Regions from separate parts of the Streptosporangium sp. NPDC049376 genome, predicted to be linked through region 2. Evidence: predicted binding sites of a transcription regulator. Region 2 holds the regulator's gene; each other region holds the start of a gene.

Region 1 (6,246 bases), on a different contig from region 2:
ACGCAGATGTTCTTCCGCGCGGAGGACTATCTCAGGCTGCGTGACCGGGTGACCGCCCGTGGATGCGAGACCCCGATCATCCCCGGCATCATGCCCGTCACCCAGATGAGCACGATCGCCCGTTCCGAGCAGCTCTCCGGCGCGCCGTTCCCGCCCGAGGTCGCCGCCAGGTTCGAGGCCGTCGCCCACGACCCGGCCGCGGTGCGCGACCTGGGCATCGAGCACGCCGCCGAGCTGTGCCAGACCCTGCTCGACGAGGGCGCGCCCGGCATCCACTTCATCACCTTCAACCGGTCGAGCGCGACCCGCGAGGTCTTCCAGGCCCTCGACGTCACGACCGGGGCGGACGACCGGCTGGCGGTCTAGACGTACTGGGCCAGCGGGAGCGGGGTGCCCAGGATCGCGTAGCGCTCCTGGCCCCCGGGGAAGACGAACCCGGTCAGCAGGTCGCCGAAGCCCAGGCTCCGGTAGAGATGACGTGCCGCCGTCTCCTGGTCACGGGTCGACAGTACGGCGGTGCGCTCCAGGCGCCCCGCGCACAGGCCGGTGACCATCGCCCGGCCCACGCCCTTGCCCTGGTAGTCGGGGTGGACGTGGACCTCGGCGAGTTCGAAGGCGTCGTCGAGCCACTCGCGGGTCCTGGCCTGGCCGTCGTGCTCGGTGATCGCCTGACGGACGACGCCGTGCCACCACTGGCCGGGTTCGCCGTGGAAGCCGTAGGCGAAGCCTACCGTCCTGCCGTCGGCGCGTTCGGCGAACAGGCAGGTGAACCGGGAGTAGGAGGCGTGGCCTCTCATGATCGCCCTTCGCCCGGTGAGCTGGTCGGCGGGCGGGAGCATCGCCGCGGTGTAGACGTCGAGGACCGCGTCGAGGCCCACGGCGAACTCCTCGGGGCCGACCCGTCGCAGTTCGATCACGCAACGCACCCTAGCAGGATGACCACCATGAGGATCTGAGAGGTTCGTCAGGGTTTGGCGGGTGTCCGCCTGGCGTTCAGCGCTCGACCTCGACCGGGGTCCCGCCGGTGACGCGGAGGAGTTCGGCGAAGGAGGTCGGGAAGACCGTGTGCGGGTGGCCGGCCGCGGCCCAGACCACCTCGTGCCTGTCGAGCCAGACGTCGACCAGGGTCCTGATCGGGGCGGGATGTCCCAGCGGGGCGACGCCGCCGATGACCTGGCCGGTCGCCGCGCGGACGAAGTCGGGGGTCGCCCGCCGTACCCGCGCCGCGCCGACCTTCTCGGCGACCAGACCGGTGTCCACCCGGTGGGCGCCGCTGGTCAGCACCAGGAGCGGCCGGTCGTCGGCGTCGAAGATCAGGCTGTTGGCGATGGCGCCGACCTCGCAGCCGAGCTGCGCCGCGGCGGTCGCCGCCGTCGGCGTCGCCTCGTCGAAGACGACGATCTCTCCGGTGACGCCGTGCTCTCTCAGAGCCGCGGCGACCTTCTCGATGTTGGGATGCAACTTTTCCGGCACCCGGTCACTCTAAACGGGTTGACCATCGATTACCTCTTCATAACCGTTGCCGGAGAGTGGATGGTTGGTGCGCTATGGTCCGTTGTTCGGGCTTGACTGACAGGAGGGGATGATGGTGATGGGGGTTGGAGGACGGCTCGGAGTGGCCGCCCTGGTGACGGCGGGGGCGATGCTGCTGGCCTCTCCCGGTGTCGCGAACGCTCAGGTCGTCACCTCCGCGGCGACCGCGGTCACGGCCCAGGCGGCGCCGGGGTTCGTCGCCCCCGGCCAGACGCTGAGGCTCGGGGCGAAGGGGACCGCGGTCAAGGCGCTGCAGACCAGGCTGCGGGAGCTGGGCTACCTGCCGGGCACGGCCGACGGGCGTTACGGCGGCACGACGCTGACCGCGCTGTGGGCCTTCCAGAAGATCAACGGCATCGCGCCGACCAGCACCGTGACCAGGAAGACCTGGAACGCTCTACAGAACCCCAGGTCGCCGAAGGTGCTGGTGCCCAACGGCAGGCCGACCAGGGTCGAGGTCAACCTCACCCAGCAGGTGATGACCCTGTACGTGGACGGCAGGGTGAAGCTGATCAGCCACATCTCCTCGGGCAGCGGGATTCCGTACTGCGAGACGGCCACCTGGGAGGGCAAGACCCAGAAGTTCTGCGGAAGCGCCCGCACGCCGACGGGCGACTACAAGACGACCTGGCGCAGGAACGGCTGGCACAGGTCATACCTTGGTCAGCTCTACAACCCGATCTTCTTCAACGGCGGTATCGCCCTGCACGGCGCACTCTCGGTGCCGTTGGCCCCGGCCTCCCACGGCTGTGTGCGGCTGCCGATGAACGTCGCCGCGGTCCTGCCCGGCATGCTCGGCACGGGAGTCCCGGTGCACGTCCGGGGCAGATTCGTTCGCTGACGGAGTGAACGCGGTTCTTCGTGCCCCCGGTCCTTCAAGGGCCGGGGGCACGGTCGTTCCCGGGGCCGCCGCGGGGGCGCGGGAAAGGGCGCCGTGGCGGGCCCGTCTTGACGGCTGTTTCCCCGCCCTGTGAACACCGGGCCGTGTTCTCGTCATGGGGAACTCGTGGGCAACGCGGAACGCGCGGCGCCCACGACTCCCGGCCACCGAGATGCCGCAGAAAACCGCACAACGCTCAAACTCCACCTTGAACATTTAAAGCAGGCACAGGCCTATAAATCAGCCAATGCGACAGGGAAAGGGGTATGGAGGCGGCCGTGCGTCCGCTGGGTGAGGGAGGGAAGCCGGGGATGTCCGAAACCCCTTGGCCGTGACCGCCCCGGCTTGTCCGCGCGCGACCGGCGACTCTCCGGCGGTTCTTCCGGGGTGGGTGATTCGTATGGTTCTAGGCTGCCCGGTGGTGTCGAACTTTTGTTCGTGCGTTTACTTGACACTACCAGTGATCGAATTTATGTTCGATGTGATGACGTGGGGCTCGCGGTCCACGTCCAGGGTGGTTGGCCTTTCCGGGACCGTCGGCCACGGCGGCCCGGCCGGGCCGGGGCGGGCGGGGAGAGGGGAAGCTCCTCGTCCGGCCGCCCGGAGGATTTGTCGGTGGGGTCTGCGAGTGTTGACCTGACCGGCGGATTCGCCGGGAGCCGCTTGCGACCAAGGAGGCTGAAGCACATGACCCCTCGGCTCAGCGATTCCGATGGGCCCCGGCTCTCGTCCACGGTGCGGGCGCACCTGGCCGACGCGCGCGACTGTCTTGAGGAGGCGGGCGCCGCCCGGACCCCCGCAACCCGATACGTCGCCGCCCACCTGGCGGCGCTCAGAGCCGCGGCCGCGATCCTGGCCGCGCGGCCACGGCCCATGGACGGCCGCAGGCGCCGCCTGCGCAGCGCCTGGGAGCTGCTGCCCGAGGCCGAGCCCAGGCTGGCCGAGTGGGCCCCCTACTTCGAGACCAGCGCGACCAAACGGGCCGCCGCCGAGGCGGGCATGACCCGCATGGTCTCGGCGAGGGACGCCGAGGAGCTGATCTCCGAGGCCGAGCGGTTCGTCGTCACGGTGGAGACCCTCCTGGGCCTGCCCGCCCAGACCACCCTCCCGGCCCGCGTCCCCCTGGCCGGCTAGCGGCTCTAGGCCGCCGATGAGGCCAGCGGGCGGGCGGCGCGGTGGCGCAGCAGGAGCATGGCGGCGTCGTCGTTCAGCGGCTTGCCCACGTGACGCAGCAGGTCGGCGCGTAGCGCGTCGAGGGCCAGCTGCGGGTCGGAGCCGTTCAGCAGGTGCGCCCTGTCGGCCAGCGGATAGAACCGGCCCGTCCCGTCGCGCGCCTCGATGACCCCGTCGGTGTAGAAGAGCACCTGGTCACCGGGTTCGAAGCCGATCTGGTACGGCACGGCCTCGGCCCCCTTCAACGACGCCATGCCCAGCGGAAGGGCCTCGTCGGGCGGGTCGGCGAAGGAACGGCTGCCGTCGGCCGCCAGCACCATGGGCGGCGGATGACCGCAGTTGATGACGGTGATGGAGGTGCCCTCCTGCGCCTCGCCGAGATCGGTCAGGTCGGTGATCTCGGCGAGTACGGCGGTGACGAACTGCTCGCCCGACAGCTCCCGCGACAGCGCGTTCTCCAGGCGGGCCACGACGCCCTGCAGCTTGGCCTCGTCGTGGGCGGCCTCCCTGAAGGCGCCGAGCACCACGGCGGCGGTCTCCACGGCCTCCAGGCCCTTTCCCTGGACGTCTCCCACGATGATGCGCACCCCGTGCGGAGTGGTCACCACCTCGTACAGGTCGCCGCCGATGCGGGCCTCGGCCGTGGCGGAGGTGTAGGAGACGGCCACGCCGATCCCCGGCCCGGCGCGGCGCGGGACCGGTCGCAGCAGCACCCGCTGGGCGGCCTCCGCGACGGAGCGGACGTCGGCGAGCTGACGCTCGTGCCGCAGGCGTCCCGCGCTGGCCAGCACGCTGGCCACCGTGACACCGAGGATGGCGGCCATGGTGATGTTGGTGCGGGGCGTCCACAGGATGTCGTTGTAGACGCCGAGCGCCACACACAGGGCCAGTGCGATGAGGCCGGAGATCGTGGTCCTGGCCAGGCCGCAGGCCACGCTGGCGAAGGCGGGGCCGAGGGCGAGCAGCGGCAGCAGCCCGGAGGTCGGCCCGGAGCCGAAGTCGATCAGCGCGACCAGGGCCATGACGACGAACGGCAGCAGCCTGAGCGTCTCCTGGGTCCTGGTCGCCCCGACGGAGGTCAGCAGCCGCAGGAACGCCCGGGTCTTGGTCGAGCCCAGGGCCGCCTTGAGTGAGGCGAGACGGCCTTCAGGGCGCGGTCGAGAGTGATCGTGACGATCCTCTCCCCGGGCCATGTCCACCACATCTCGTTAAATGCCATGTTTGCCTTTTCCTACCACAGCGATGGTGATCCGTGGCGGCGTGCGGGCCATGTTCTAACGAGAGAGGAAGACCACGGCTCGCGGGCACGCCCAGCCGCGCGTGCCCGCGACCGGACGGGTCGTCAGAAGGACTCGACGGCCCTGCGGGCCTCGGGGTCGAGCACACCCCAGGTGATGAGTTCCTCGGTGAGCTCACTGGGGGACTTGTCGTAGATCACGGCCAGGGAGCGCAGGTCCTCCTGACGGATGGACAGCACCTTGCCGTTGTAGTCACCACGCTGGCTCTGGATGGTGGCGGCGTAACGAGCCAGCGCACCCGCCTTCTCCTTGGGCAGCTGGGCAAGACGCTCAAGGTCGATCACAAGCTTCGGCGTGGGGCCAAGAGGGCTCGGCGCGCTGCCCCCGGGCAGGAGCTCATTGACCGGAACCCCGTAGAAGTCGGCCAGCTCGGCCAGCTTCTGCACCGTGACCGCACGGTCCCCACGCTCGTAGGAGCCGACGACAACGGCCTTCCAACGACCGCGGGACTTCTCTTCGACTCCGTGCAGGGACAGGCCCTGCTGAGTGCGAATCGCGCGGAGTCTTGCACCCAGCGACTTGGCGTATTCAGACGGCATCGTGTGGCCCCCCGGCTCGGTTATGTACTGCTTTCAGTTGATTGTCCTCCCTCGCAACTTATGCCCCAACCACCGGGTTGGCCTGGGGTAGGCACCTTCGGTGACTGATGCGTCGGGGTTTACCCGATAACGCCGCGAGGTGTGGTTACGGACAGTGACGGTAAAGCTGTGGGCGCCTAAGGTCAAGCTGATTGGAAAAAAGATGTCGAATCCGATCCGATGTGGTCCGCCTCAAACGCCGTGCTTGTCCCATGGCGGATAGTGAATCATCACCGTTTCCCGCGCCGTCCGGCGGACCCTCGCTTCCCGGCGGGACTCCTGGGCACCATCATCACCGGACAGGGGGCCGAACGTATGATCTTCAGCGAGACGTCGCCGGGGAAGACCCGCCGCAGGGGCCCGGTCTCGCTGGAGGCGCAGATCAACATCGCCCCCTCGCAGTCGGTGCCCGCCAGCGCGGCGGCCACGTCCCTGCCCTCAAGCACCTCCACGTCGACCCGGACGTCGTCGTGCCCCCGGACGATCTCGTCGAGGTCGGCGGTGACCTTCTCCCTGATCCTGCCGAGCATCTCGGCCTCGACCCTGCCCCGCCGTCCCCCGCCCAGCACAAGGGTGACCAGGCGCAGCGGGACGCCCATCCGCCCGGCCAGCTCGAAGGCCTGCCGTACGGCCTCGTCGGAGGCGGGGTCGCGGCGGTAGGCCACGGTCAGCCTCCGCAGGGCCGGCGGATGGCTCTCGGCGTACCCGCGGGGCGCGAGGGCGACGGGCACGGGGGAGGTGTGCAGGAGCTGGTCGGCGGTGCTGCCGACCCGGATGCGGCCCT
Region 2 (6,246 bases):
TCTGGTACTGGACGGAGACGATGTCCTTGCCGCCCAGGTCCATGTCGAACCCGGCGTCGCGCAGCGCGCGGACCTTGTCCTCCTCGCGCGCCTTGGTCTCGATGAACTCCTCGATGTCGGGGTGGTCGACGTCCAGGACGACCATCTTGGCCGCGCGGCGGGTGGCGCCGCCGGACTTGATGGTGCCCGCCGAGGCGTCGGCGCCGCGCATGAAGGAGACGGGGCCGCTGGCCGTACCGCCGCTGGAGAGTAGTTCCTTGGAGGAACGGATCCGGGAGAGGTTCACCCCCGAGCCCGAACCGCCCTTGAAGATCACACCCTCTTCCTTGTACCAGTCGAGGATGGACTCCATCTGGTCGTCGACGGCCAGGATGAAACAGGCGCTGACCTGCTGCGGGGAGGCGGTGCCGACGTTGAACCAGACCGGCGAGTTGAAGCTGAAGACCTGGTTGACCAGGGCGTGCTTGAGCTCGTGGTCGAAGATCTCGGCGTCCTCCTCGGTCGCGAAGTAGCCCTCCTCGACCGCGGTCCTGGTGTAGACGCCGACCACCCGGTCGACGAGCTGCTTCAGGCTCCACTCGCGCTGCGGGGTGCCGACGGCGCCCCGGAAGTACTTGGTGGTCACGATGTTGGCGGCGTTGACCGACCAGGAGTCGGGGAACTCGACGCCCCGCTGCTCGAAGTTGACCGAGCCGTCCCGCCAGTTGGTCATGACGACGTCACGGCGTTCCCAGGTCACCTGGTCGTACGGGTGCACCCCGGGCGTGGTGAAGATGCGCTTCATCTTCAGTCCCTTGCGTGGCCGCTTGCCCCCGCGCGCGACCGCGCCGTTGACCGTCTCCGTCATGACTTCCCCCTTCCGAGGCTCCATGGAGCCCCCAGTCGGACCAGTTCAACACGCCGCGTACTCCCCCGGCGCCCGGGGACTGACTCAGTCGCGCCGCGCGGAACGCTCGGCGCGCAGCTGTTCGATCTCGGCCTCGAAGTCGGCCAGGGTCTCGAAGCCCCGGTAGACGGAGGCGAAACGCAGGTACGCCACCTCGTCGAGCTCGCGGAGCGGGCCCAGGATCGCCAGCCCGACCTCGTGGGCCGCGATCTCCGCGGCCCCGGTCGCCCGGATGCTCTCCTCGACCCGCTGGCCGAGCTGGGCCAGCGAGTCCTCGCTCACCGGGCGCCCCTGACACGCACGCCGGACACCGGCGATCACCTTGTCCCGGAAGAACGGCTCGGTCACCCCGCTGCGTTTGCTCACCATGAGCAACACCGTCTCCTGCGTGGTGAACCTGCGCCCGCACTCCGGGCAGGTGCGCCTGCGCCGGATGGCGCTGCCGTCCTCGGTCGACCGGCTGTCGATGACCCGCGTGTCAGGATGACGACAGAACGGACAGTGCACGCGTGTCGCCTCCCTGACTTGCCCAGCGGCTCATCTTCCTCGCGTTGCTCCGCCGGCTCTGCGATCTCCGTGTGGAGACGCTCACGCACGCCCTCGAATGGTCGAGATGCGGTAATAGAAACACAATCTATGGTGGAGCGGAATGATGAAGCCACTAGATGTTGTGGTCCAACCGTAGGAGTGTCGGACCATGAACGCAAGTTAGGAAGGGCCTGCCGAGCGAAGTCGCCGATCAGCGCAGCTCAAGGGCGTCAGCCGGGCGTGTCGCCCTTCCGGTGCGGCCCCGCGGGCGCCGTCCGGACATGCGGCACCCCTCCCCGGGGCATGCGAACGGGCCGATCGCCGAGATCCATTATCGGGTGAGCCCGGGGCGCGTCGTCACGCTCCGTCGTCGGCGCCCCCGCCCGCCCCTCCTCGGAACGCCAGGACCCCCACTGGCCACAGGGCCCGCAGAGGCCCGTCGAGGCGCCCCGGAAAGCCTCCTAGGAGGCGAGGGCCGCGTCCAGGAGGGCACCCGCCCAGAAGGCCGCCAGAACGAGGAGCACGAGCGCCAGGACCGCCACGACCCTCCCCCTGCGGGTCAGCCTGACCGGGGCACGCCTCCGCCGGACGGTCGCGTGCACCACCCTCCCCCCGGCGACGGCCCGCCTCCGCGCAACCGCCGGAACCGTACGGCCCGCACGCCCCGCGGCGGTCCCACGGGGACGCGCGACGGGCCGCCCTCCCCCCGCCGCCCCACGGCCCGCGTCCTTGGCGGCCGCCTCCCCGGTGCCCCTGACCAGCGTCAACGTGGGCCTGGTTGTCCTCGTGGCCGCCTTCACGGTGCCCCCCATCTCTTCGACCTGGCCGAACACATGTCGAAGAAAGATCGGCGAATCGAACACGATGTCGATCGAACTCCCGTACGATGTTGTACACCACGCCGCCACCGATTTCGAGGACCATTCGAACAAATGTTTGAGTATGATCTTCGGCGGAGGTACGGTCGCTGTGTGCGACGCAACCAATACAGACCGGGAGCGAGGAGATCATATGAGTGAGCGCGACGAGAGCGGCGCGGCCGTCAGTGACCTGACGGTGCGCAGGCGTGACTCCCTCGGCCTCACCCCCAGGCAGCGCAAGATCCTTGAGGTGATCCGCGACTCGGTGCAGCAGCGCGGCTACCCGCCGTCGATGCGCGAGATCGGCGAGGCGGTGCAGCTGACCAGCACCTCCAGCGTGTCGCACCAGCTGACGGCCCTGCAGCGCAAGGGCTATCTGCGCCGCGACCCGCACCGCCCGCGTGCCCTGGAGGTGCGCCTGCCCGGCGAGCCGGTGCTGTGGGTCGACCCCGACACCAACGCCGAGGAGACCTCGGTCAACCGCCCGACCGCGGCCTACGTGCCGCTCGTCGGCCGGATCGCCGCCGGCGGCCCGATCCTCGCCGAAGAGAGCGTGGAGGACGTCTTCGCCCTGCCCAAGCAGCTCGTCGGCGAGGGCACCCTCTTCCTGCTCCAGGTCACGGGCGACTCCATGATCGACGCCGCGATCGCCAACGGCGACTGGGTGGTCGTCCGCCAGCAGCCCGTCGCCGACAACGGCGACGTGGTCGCCGCGATGATCGACGGCGAGGCCACGGTCAAGACCTTCAAGCGCAAGGACGGCCACGTCTGGCTGGTTCCGCACAACACGAACTACGACCCGATCCCCGGTGACGAGGCCACCGTCCTGGGCAAGGTCGTGGCGGTGCTGCGCAAGCTCTGAGGCGCCCCGGCGGCATCTCTCCCGGAACGCGAGGAGTGACCCTCAAACCGAGGGTCACTCCTTTCTGCGTTCACGATCAGGGAACGATGTTGACCAGCTTGGGGGCCCTGACGATGACCTTGCGGGGCGCGCCGGACAGGAAGGCCTGCACCTTCTCCGACGCCAGCGCCAGTGCCTCCAGGTCGGCATCGGAGATCTCCGGGGAGACCTCCAGACGGTCACGGACCTTGCCCGCGACCTGTACGACGCAGGTGACGGTCTCCTGCACCAGCAGCGCCGCCTCCGCGACCGGCCACCCGGCGGTCGCGACGGAGGCGGGGTGCCCCAGCCGCTCCCAGCCCTCCTCCGCCGCGTACGGCGCGACCAGGGACAGCATGACCGCCAGGGTCTCCGCGGCCTCGCGCACCGCCGGGTCGGCGGCACCGGGGCCCGAGTCGATGGCCCTCCTGGCGGCGGTCGTCAGCTCCATCATCCTGGCGATCGCGACGTTGAAGCGGTGCGAGTCGAGCAGCTTGGTGACCTCGTCCACGGTCCGGTGGACGACCTTGCGCAGCTCCAGATCACCGGTGGAGAAGGCGACGCCGGGTGCGGATCCCGCACCGGCCTCGGCCATGACGCGGAAGGCCCTGGCCAGGAACTTCTGCGACGCGGCCGGGGAGACGTCGGCCCAGTCGATGTCGTCCTCGGGCGGGCCGGCGAACAGCACGGTCAGCCTGACCGCGTCGACGCCGTAGGTGTCGATCTGCTGGCCCAGGTCGACCCCGTTGCCCAGCGACTTCGACATCGCCTTGCCCTGGTTGATGACCTGCCCCTGGTTCAGCAGGCGCAGGAAGGGCTCGGTGAAGTCGAGCATGCCCATGTCGTGCAGGACCTTGGTGAAGAAACGCGAGTACAGCAGGTGCAGCACCGCGTGCTCGACACCGCCGACGTACTGGTCGATCGGCCCCCACCTGCGGACCTTCTCCACGTCGAAGGGACCGTCCAGGTAGGTCGGATCCACGTAACGCAGGTAGTACCACGAGGAGTCGACGAAGGTGTCCATCGTGTCGGTGTCACGCTTGGCGGCTCCGCCGCACTTGGGGCAGGAGACGTTGACCCAGTCCTCGGCCGAGGCCAGCGGGGAGACACCCTTGGGCGCCAGCGCCTCACCACGCATGTCGGGCAGGGTGACGGGCAGCTGGTCGTCGGGGACCGGGACCTCGCCGCAGTCCGCGCAGTGGATGATCGGGATCGGGCAGCCCCAGAAACGCTGGCGGGACAGCAGCCAGTCACGCAGGCGGAAGTTGACCGCAGCCCTGCCGGTCCCGCGCCCGGCCAGCACCTCGATGATCCTGTGGATGGCCTCGGCCTTGGACAGGCCGTCCAGCGGCCCCGAGTTGACCAGGGTGCCCTCACCCGCGGTGGCGATCCCGGTCTCCCCCGGGTCGGCCATGCCGGTGTGGACGACGACCCGCACCGGCAGGTCGAAGGCGCGGGCGAAGTCGAGGTCGCGCTGGTCGTGGGCGGGAACCGCCATGATGGCGCCGTGGCCGTAGTCGGACAGCACGTAGTCGGCCGCCCAGACCGGCATGCGCTCGCCGTTGACCGGATTGATCGCGTAGCGGCCCAGGAAGACGCCGGTCTTCTCCTTCTCGGTGGACAGCCGGTCGATGTCGGACAGCTTGGCGACCTCGGCCCGGTAGATCTCGAAGGCCTTCCGCTGCTCGTCGGAGACGATCTCCTCGGCCAGCGGGGCGTCCGGGGCGACGACGAAGAAGGTCGCGCCGTACAGCGTGTCGGGGCGGGTGGTGTAGACCGTGACCGGCTCGTCGCGACCCTCGATCACGAAGTTGACGTCCGCGCCCTCGGACCTGCCGATCCAGTTGCGCTGCATGGTCAGCACGCGCTCGGGCCAGCCGCCCTCCAGCTGGGCCATGTCGTCCAGCAGCCGGTCGGCGTAGTCAGTGATCTTGAAGTACCACTGGGTCAGCTCCCTGCGGACGACCTCGGCGCCACAGCGCTCGCACCTGCCTCCGACGACCTGCTCGTTGGCCAGCACGGTCTGGTCGTTGGGGCACCAGTTGACCAGGCCGCCCTTGCGGTAGGCCAGGCCGCGTTCGAAGAAGCGCAGGAACAGCCACTGCGTCCACCGGTAGTAGGTGGCGTCGCTGGTGTGCAGGCGGCGGGACCAGTCGAAGGAGACCGCGTAACGCTTGTAGGAGGCCGCCTGGGTCTCGATGTTGGCGTAGGTCCACTCGGCCGGGTGCGCGTCACGCTTGATGGCGGCGTTCTCCGCGGGCAGGCCGAAGGAGTCCCAGCCGATCGGGTGCAGCACGTTGTAGCCGCGCTGGAACCAGTAGCGCGACACGATGTCACCGATGGCGAAGGCCTCGGCGTGACCCATGTGCAGGTCGCCCGAGGGGTAGGAGAACATGTCGAGCATGTAGCGACGCTCACGCGGGTCCGCGGGGTCGTCGGAGGCGTGGAACGGGTCCAGTTCCTCCCACCGCCGCTGCCACTTGACCTGCAGTGCCTGCGGATCGTAGTGCTGCTCGTCGCTGTTCACGTCGGCTCGCTCGCTCACGTCAATCTTCCCTCGGTATACGTCTGCTGCGATGATCTGACCCGTCCGGCCCAATAGAAAAACCCTCCGCTCATGCGAAGGGCAGCCGCACCGGCGGGCGTCTAACGCCGAGAAGGCCGATGCGGCCCGGTAAGCAGCAGGGTCGCGGCACGCATACGGCAAGACTATCGCAGTCCGCAAGCCGTATTCGTGGCCTGGGGAAACGAATTGGATCACGGTAAACGGAGGACGCCCGTCCGGCGATCCAGCACAATAAGAGCAATCACGTGCCTGGAGCGGGCCGAGACCTGATGGGGACACATCCGTTGTGACCTCGCATGTCCCGTCAGTTTACTCTTCTCACCGTGGCACACTCAGTCGAGCCGGGGCAGGGCCCGGATCCCTTGGAGGCCGGCCTGCCGATGCAGGATCCACCGACCGACCCCACAGGACTCCAGTTCAGGGGGGCGTTCTCCGGTTTCCCTGCGAACATCCCTGCCTCCCGTGAGACCATGCCGAATACCCATAATTCGGGCACCCGTGCGGAAGGTAAGGAAGCCATGGCCCC
Region 3 (6,246 bases), on a different contig from region 2:
GTCGAGGCCATATTCGGGGGTGTAAGCCCTGTTCAGGAGCATCACCCCACCCATGGCGAGAATAATCGCCAGTAGCAGTAGGAGCACGCGCCCCGGTCTGCTCTGGCCGCTGGTCGGTCGGGCCACTGGTCGTCAGTTCTTTCGGCTATAGGGAATGTTGGCGAGCCTACTTATCACTTCTTGGTCGTCGAGTCCTGGTCGTCACCGGGCGACTGCGCGGTTTCCACCACATTGTCATCCACGGTGTCGGTGTTCTCGGCGTCGCCCTGCGTGTCGTCGACCGGGCCCACCACACGCCCGATCGCGGCCTTGACCCAGCGGGTCTCGACGCCGGGGGCGATCTCCAGGATCACATCTTCGGCGTCGATCGCTACCACCGTCGCGAAAAGCCCGGTAGTGGTCATGATGCGGGTCCCCGGGGTGAGGGAGTTCTGCATCTGCGCCTGCTCCTGCTGCCGCTTACGCTGCGGCCTGATCAGCAGGAAGTAGAACACCACGACCATCAGCGCGATCATGATAAGGCTGGAGTAATTGCCGCCCATTGGGCCGCTCCTTCGGTTAAGGATGACCGGCCGGAGCCGGACGTCATGTGAGGCCACGCCGCGCTCAGCACGTCAGCCTACACAGCCAGCCAAGCCACGGAGTTTAGGCGAGCTGTTAGGAGCGCGGCAACGAGGTCACGTTCTGGCGCGCGGGGAAGTTCCCATTTTGATACGGTTGTCACCTTTTTGTGATCAACCCCGTGCGTTTTCTCACCGTAACTCAACGTCAGGACGCTGCGGGGTCATCCCCAAGATCATGCAGGTCAGGCCCCTGGCCGGGCATCGGCACCGCGCCGAAGGCTCCGGGAGGGGGCGTCAACCCCAGGTGGACCCAGGCCGCCGCGGTCGCGACGCGTCCGCGAGGGGTGCGGGCCAGCAGGCCCTGCCGTACCAGGAACGGCTCCGCGACCACCTCGACGGTCTCCGGTTCCTCCCCCACCGCGACCGCCAGTGTTGACAGACCGACGGGACCGCCACCGAACTTGCCGAGCAGGGCGCCCAGGACGGCGCGGTCGAGACGGTCGAGCCCCTCGGCGTCCACCTCGTAGAGGTTCAGCGCCGCGGCGGCGACGTCCCTGCTGATCACCCCGTCCGCCCGGACCTCGGCGAAGTCGCGCACCCGGCGCAGCAGCCGGTTGGCGATGCGGGGCGTGCCCCGGGAGCGCCCGGCGATCTCGTGTGCCGCGTCGCCCGGGAGACGCAGGCCGAGCAGCCGTGCCGAACGGTGCAACACCTGTTCGAGCTCGGCGGCCTCGTAGAAGTCCATGTGCGCGACGAAGCCGAACCTGTCACGCAGCGGCGCGGGCAGCAGGCCCGCCCTGGTGGTCGCCCCGACCAGGGTGAAGGGCGCCACCTCCAGCGGGATGGCGGTCGCGCCCGGCCCCTTGCCGACCACGATGTCGACGCGGAAGTCCTCCATCGCGAGGTAGAGCATCTCCTCGGCGGGACGGGCCATCCGGTGGATCTCGTCGATGAAGAGGACCTCTCCCTCGGAGAGGGTGGACAGAATCGCCGCGAGGTCACCCGCCCGTTCGAGGGCGGGCCCGGAGGTGAGCCTGAGCGGCGCGGAGAGCTCGGCCGCGATGATCATCGAGAGGGTCGTCTTGCCCAGACCGGGCGCGCCGCTCATCAGCACGTGGTCCGGGGGACGGTTGCGCCGCAACGCGCTGTGCAGCACCAGGGAGAGCTGCTCGCGCACCCGCGCCTGGCCGATGAACTCCTCAAGACGTTTGGGACGCAGCGCGGCCTCGATCAGGCGCTCGTCACCCTCCATCTCGGGTGAGACCAGATCCCGTTCCGCGCTCACGTCGTCTCCGCCTTTCCTGTGCCCTGTCTCACCGGACGCTCAGCACGCGAAGCGCGGCCTTGAGCAGCACGGCGACCTGGGGAACCCTGCCCTGCGCGATCTCGGCGTCGGCCTGGACGGCCACCGTGGCGACCGCCTCGTCGGCGTCCCTGACCGAGTAGCCGAGACCGACCAGGCCCGAGTGCACCTGGTCGCGCCAGGGCGGGACTGCGGCGGTGCCGTCGAGCGCGGCGTTGACCGCCTCCTCCGGCGTGCCGAGCTTGTCCTTGAGGTCGACGATGATCCGCTGAGCGCCCTTGGGGCCGACTCCGGGCACCCTGGTCAGCGCCTTGACGTCGGCGCTCGCCACCGCGATCCGCAGGGCGTTCGGCGTGTGCACGGCGAGCATGGCGAGGGCGACCTTGGGGCCGACCCCGTTGGCCGTCTGCAGCAGTTCGAAGACCAGACGCTCGTCGTCGGTGCCGAAGCCGAACAGTGTCAGGGAGTCCTCCCTGACCACGAGCGAGGTGGCCAGTCTGGCCTCCTCCCCCACCCGCAGCGCCGCCAGTGTGCCGGGTGTGCAGTGGACGAGCACGCCGATCCCGCCGACCTCGACCACCGCCCCCTCCGGCGCGATCGCGGCCACCCGTCCCCGCACCGAGGCGATCACTTCGTGCTTCCCTTCGAATATCCGGCCCTGCCCCCGCCGCGGAAGTAGGCGGCGGCGCTCGTGCCGGGAGCGGCGGCCTTCGCGACCGCCTCCGCGAGCCTGTTGCGCGCCCCGCCCCGCCACACGTGACAGATCGCGAGGGCGAGGGCGTCGGCGGCGTCGGCGGGCTTGGGCATCTCGTCCAGGCGCAGGAGCCTGGTCACCATCGTGCCGACCTGTCGTTTGTCGGCGGTGCCGCTGCCGGTGATCGCGGCCTTGACCTCGGAGGGCGTGTGCAACGCCACCGGCAGCCCCCGGCGGGAGGCGCACAGGATCGCCACCGCGGAGGCCTGCGCGGTGCCCATCACCGTCCTGAGGTTGTGCTGGGCGAAGACCCGCTCCACGGCGACCGCGTCCGGCTTGATCTCGTCGAGCCAGCTCTCGATGCCCGCCTCGATCGCCACGAGCCTCGCGCCGGTCTCGTCTTCCGCGGGGGTGCGCACGACCCCGACCTTGACCAGGGTCAGCGGCGCCCCCGGCCGTCCCTCGACCGCGCCGAGCCCGCACCGGGTCAGCCCGGGATCGACCCCCATCACCCGCAGTTCGGGCAACCGCACCGGCACGCCTCCACTCGCCGAACACCTGTTCGGTGCCAGACTCTACCGCCTGCGCGCACACGACGCACGGTTCCCGGGCAGGCACCCCTCAGAAGTGGTCCAGCATGTACGGCCTGGCGTGGAAGGCCCCGTCCAGGGCGGCGTCGCCGTCCGCGGAACCGGTCAGTCCGCCGGTCCTGCGCAGGGTCGCGGCCGGAACCCCGCAGAACAGGGCGGAGAACGCCCCGGCCGTGAAGACGGGCAGAGCCAAGGGGAGGGTACCCGCGGGCTCGGCCGTCGCCCGCCCTCCGGAGACGGACAGGTGCCAGGGCCCGGAGTTCTCCGGCCGCTGGGGGTCCTCGACCTGGATCACGGTGTCGAGGGTGACGCCGGGCGGGAAACCCCGCTCACGGATCGCCGCGGCCAGGTCGACGACGCGGAACATCCAGCGGGTCTGGCCCACCTCGTCCGTCGGGCGGTTCCCGATCAGCCAGAAGACGGGGTCGTCGGGGGCCACGACCGCGTGGACGGACCTGGCGATCGAGGCCGAGGAACCGATCAGGGACCACAGCGTCCGCGCGGTCGCCTCCGAGCCCGCGACCAGGACGGGAACCTCCAGGTCCTGGTCACGCCAGCGGTAGACGACGAGGCCGTCGTGCGCGAGATAGACGAAGTCGTCCCCCGTCGCCAGGCGCGCCCGCCAGACGTCGGCGTCCCAGCAGACGGGGCCGCAGGCGCGGGTGGCCAGGTGGACTCCCCGCAGGACCGAGACGACCCGCTCTGCGTCCTCCGGCCCGGCCCTGCGGACCTGGACCTGCTCGGTCCGCCTGATGGTCCGCAGCGCCTCGGCGGGCAGCACGGCGCGGTGCATGGCTCCGGCGTGCTCCCAGCCCAGCGATCGGTAGATGTGGGTGGTGGCCGGGTAGAGGGCGGAGACCGGGTGACCGAGGCCGGCGCAGCGCTCAAGGGTGGCCAGCATGATGGTCCGGCCTGCTCCCCCGCCCCTGTCCTCCGGGGCGACGGTCACCGAGGCGACGCCGCCGAGGGAGATCGGCCTGCCGTGCCAGTACTGGGTGAAGTCGTTGATCCGGCTCGTCGCGACCAGGCGGGCGCCGTCGAAGAGACCGAGATATCTCCCCGCTTCGAGTGCGGGGGTCACCATCCCGACCCACTGCCGCTGGACCGCCTCCGACACCGGTCCGAAGGCCCGCCTGCGATTGTCCGTCACCGCGTCGAGATCGTCCGCGGTCAGTTCACGTAGCTTCACAGCCACCCAACCTAGGCGGCGCGGTCCGGGCGGGGCGAATCGGTCGTCCCGCCCGGCACGACGGCCGTTCAGGCGTCGAGCTTCTCCAGGACATCGTCGGAGACGTCGAAGTTGGCCCAGACGTTCTGGACGTCGTCGCTGTCCTCAAGGGCGTCGATCAGCCTGAAGACCTTGCGGGCGCCGTCCTCGTCGAGCGGGACGTTCATCGTCGGCACGAAGCTGGACTCGGCGGAGTCGTAGTCGATGCCGGACTCCTGCAGGGCCTTGCGGACCGGGACGAGGTCGGTGGCCTCGGAGACGACCTCGAACTGGTCGCCGAGGTCGTTGACCTCCTCGGCGCCGGCGTCGAGGACCGCGGTCAGCACGTCGTCCTCGCTCAGCGAGCCCTTGGGCACCAGCACGACGCCCTTGCGGTTGAACATGTAGGACACCGAGCCCGGGTCGGCCAGCGAGCCGCCGTTGCGGGTCAGGGCGACGCGGACCTCGGAGGCGGCGCGGTTGCGGTTGTCGGTGAGGCACTCGATCAGCACCGCGACCCCACCGGGGGCGTAGCCCTCGTACATGATGGTCTGCCAGTCGGCGCCGCCCGCCTCAAGGCCGCCGCCACGCTTGCGCGCGCGCTCGATGTTGTCGATCGGGACCGAGCTCTTGCGCGCCTTGGTGATGGCGTCGTACAGCGTCGGGTTGCCGTCCGGGTCGGGGCCGCCGGTTCGGGCCGCGACCTCGATGTTCTTGATGAGCTTGGCGAACAGCTTGCCCCGCTTGGAGTCAAGCGCGGCCTTCTTGTGCTTCGTCGTCGCCCATTTGGAGTGGCCGGACATCGGCTAGAGCTCCCTCACCATGTCAACAAAATATGAATGCACACCGACATCCCCGGTAAGTTCCGGGTGGAAGGACGTGGCGAGCAGCGGTCCTTGGCGGACCGCGACGATCCTATCCCCAGCTTCGGCCCGAGCCAGCACTTCGACATCGGAACCGACAGATTCCACCCACGGCGCGCGAATGAAGATCGCCCGTATCGAGCCCCGGCCCGCGAAGTCGAGGTCCGCCTCGAAGGAGTCGACCTGACGGCCGAAGGCGTTGCGGCGGACCACCATGTCGATGCCGCCGATGGTCTGCTGACCCTCGATGCCGCCCTCGATCCGGTCGGCCAGCATGATCATGCCCGCGCACGAGCCGTAGGCGGGCATGCCGCCCTTGATCCTCATCCTGAGCGGTTCGAGGAGTTCGAAGGTCTCGGCGAGTTTCCACATCGTGGTCGACTCCCCGCCGGGGATGACCAGGCCGTCGACCGCCTCCAGTTCACCGGGGCGCCGTACGGCGACGGCCCTGGCACCCGCCGCCTCCAGTGCGCGCGTGTGCTCGCGCACGTCTCCCTGCAGGGCGAACACTCCGACGGTCGGGGCGATGCTCACAGTGGTCCTCTCCAAGGGCTCGGAACGCCCCTTCAGCGTATGGCCACTGTGCGCGTCGCCCCAAACCGGGTCAGGCCGGGGCAGAGGCATCCTGGAAGGTGTGGTCGACGTCGATCCGATCCAGGCTCCTCATGTGGTGGCGCCTGCCGTACAGGACGGCCATGCCCGCCAGGCAGCAGGCCGCGCCCAGGACGTACGGCACCGCGGGCCCGACCTCCTCGCCCAGCTTGGTGACGACGTAGGGCGCGAGCGCGCCGCCCATCCAGCGCACGAAGTTGTATCCGGCGGAGGCGACGGGCCTCGGCGCGTCGGAGACCTCCATGGCCGCCTCGGTGAACACGGTGTTGTTCAGGCCGATCGGCAGGCCGGACAGGATGACGAAGACGACGACGCCCGGGTGACTGCCCGCCTGCTGTGACAGGGCGATGCCCACCTGCAGCAGGGCGAGCGCCCCCAGCGAGAGGTGGAGCACGTTGACCGAGCCGATCCTGC

The links. The regulator LexA, encoded in region 2, represses DNA repair genes until DNA is damaged. The targets are predictions, from matches to a motif close to TCGAACANNTGTTCGA.
Region 1: a site for LexA is predicted at 2,838-2,853, ahead of ACIBVQ_RS02865 (SAV_6107 family HEPN domain-containing protein). Genes of this name have one in related genera too.
Region 3: a site for LexA is predicted at 3,111-3,126, ahead of ruvC (crossover junction endodeoxyribonuclease RuvC). Genes of this name have one in related genera too.

The regions. Positions count from the first base shown of each region.
Region 1 covers NZ_JBITMT010000001.1:621,236-627,481, forward strand. Annotated here, with positions in the region: gene metF (methylenetetrahydrofolate reductase [NAD(P)H]) at 1-366, shown strand, start outside; gene ACIBVQ_RS02850 (GNAT family N-acetyltransferase) at 363-917, opposite strand; gene ACIBVQ_RS02855 (YbaK/EbsC family protein) at 994-1,473, opposite strand; gene ACIBVQ_RS02860 (L,D-transpeptidase family protein) at 1,592-2,374, shown strand; gene ACIBVQ_RS02865 (SAV_6107 family HEPN domain-containing protein) at 3,101-3,547, shown strand; gene ACIBVQ_RS02870 (PP2C family protein-serine/threonine phosphatase) at 3,553-4,779, opposite strand; gene ACIBVQ_RS02875 (transcriptional regulator) at 4,929-5,423, opposite strand; gene ACIBVQ_RS02880 (universal stress protein) at 5,693-6,246, opposite strand, start outside.
Region 2 covers NZ_JBITMT010000018.1:33,554-39,799, reverse strand. Annotated here, with positions in the region: gene ACIBVQ_RS32215 (vitamin B12-dependent ribonucleotide reductase) at 1-847, opposite strand, end outside; gene nrdR (transcriptional regulator NrdR) at 932-1,393, opposite strand; gene ACIBVQ_RS32205 (hypothetical protein) at 1,876-2,226, opposite strand; gene lexA (transcriptional repressor LexA) at 2,426-3,136, shown strand; gene leuS (leucine--tRNA ligase) at 3,213-5,699, opposite strand; gene ACIBVQ_RS32190 (hypothetical protein) at 6,239-6,246, shown strand, end outside.
Region 3 covers NZ_JBITMT010000016.1:106,992-113,237, reverse strand. Annotated here, with positions in the region: gene secD (protein translocase subunit SecD) at 1-54, opposite strand, end outside; gene yajC (preprotein translocase subunit YajC) at 174-542, opposite strand; gene ruvB (Holliday junction branch migration DNA helicase RuvB) at 769-1,815, opposite strand; gene ruvA (Holliday junction branch migration protein RuvA) at 1,877-2,497, opposite strand; gene ruvC (crossover junction endodeoxyribonuclease RuvC) at 2,494-3,078, opposite strand; gene eis (enhanced intracellular survival protein Eis) at 3,182-4,339, opposite strand; gene ACIBVQ_RS31105 (YebC/PmpR family DNA-binding transcriptional regulator) at 4,408-5,160, opposite strand; gene pdxT (pyridoxal 5'-phosphate synthase glutaminase subunit PdxT) at 5,164-5,754, opposite strand; gene ACIBVQ_RS31095 (MFS transporter) at 5,825-6,246, opposite strand, start outside.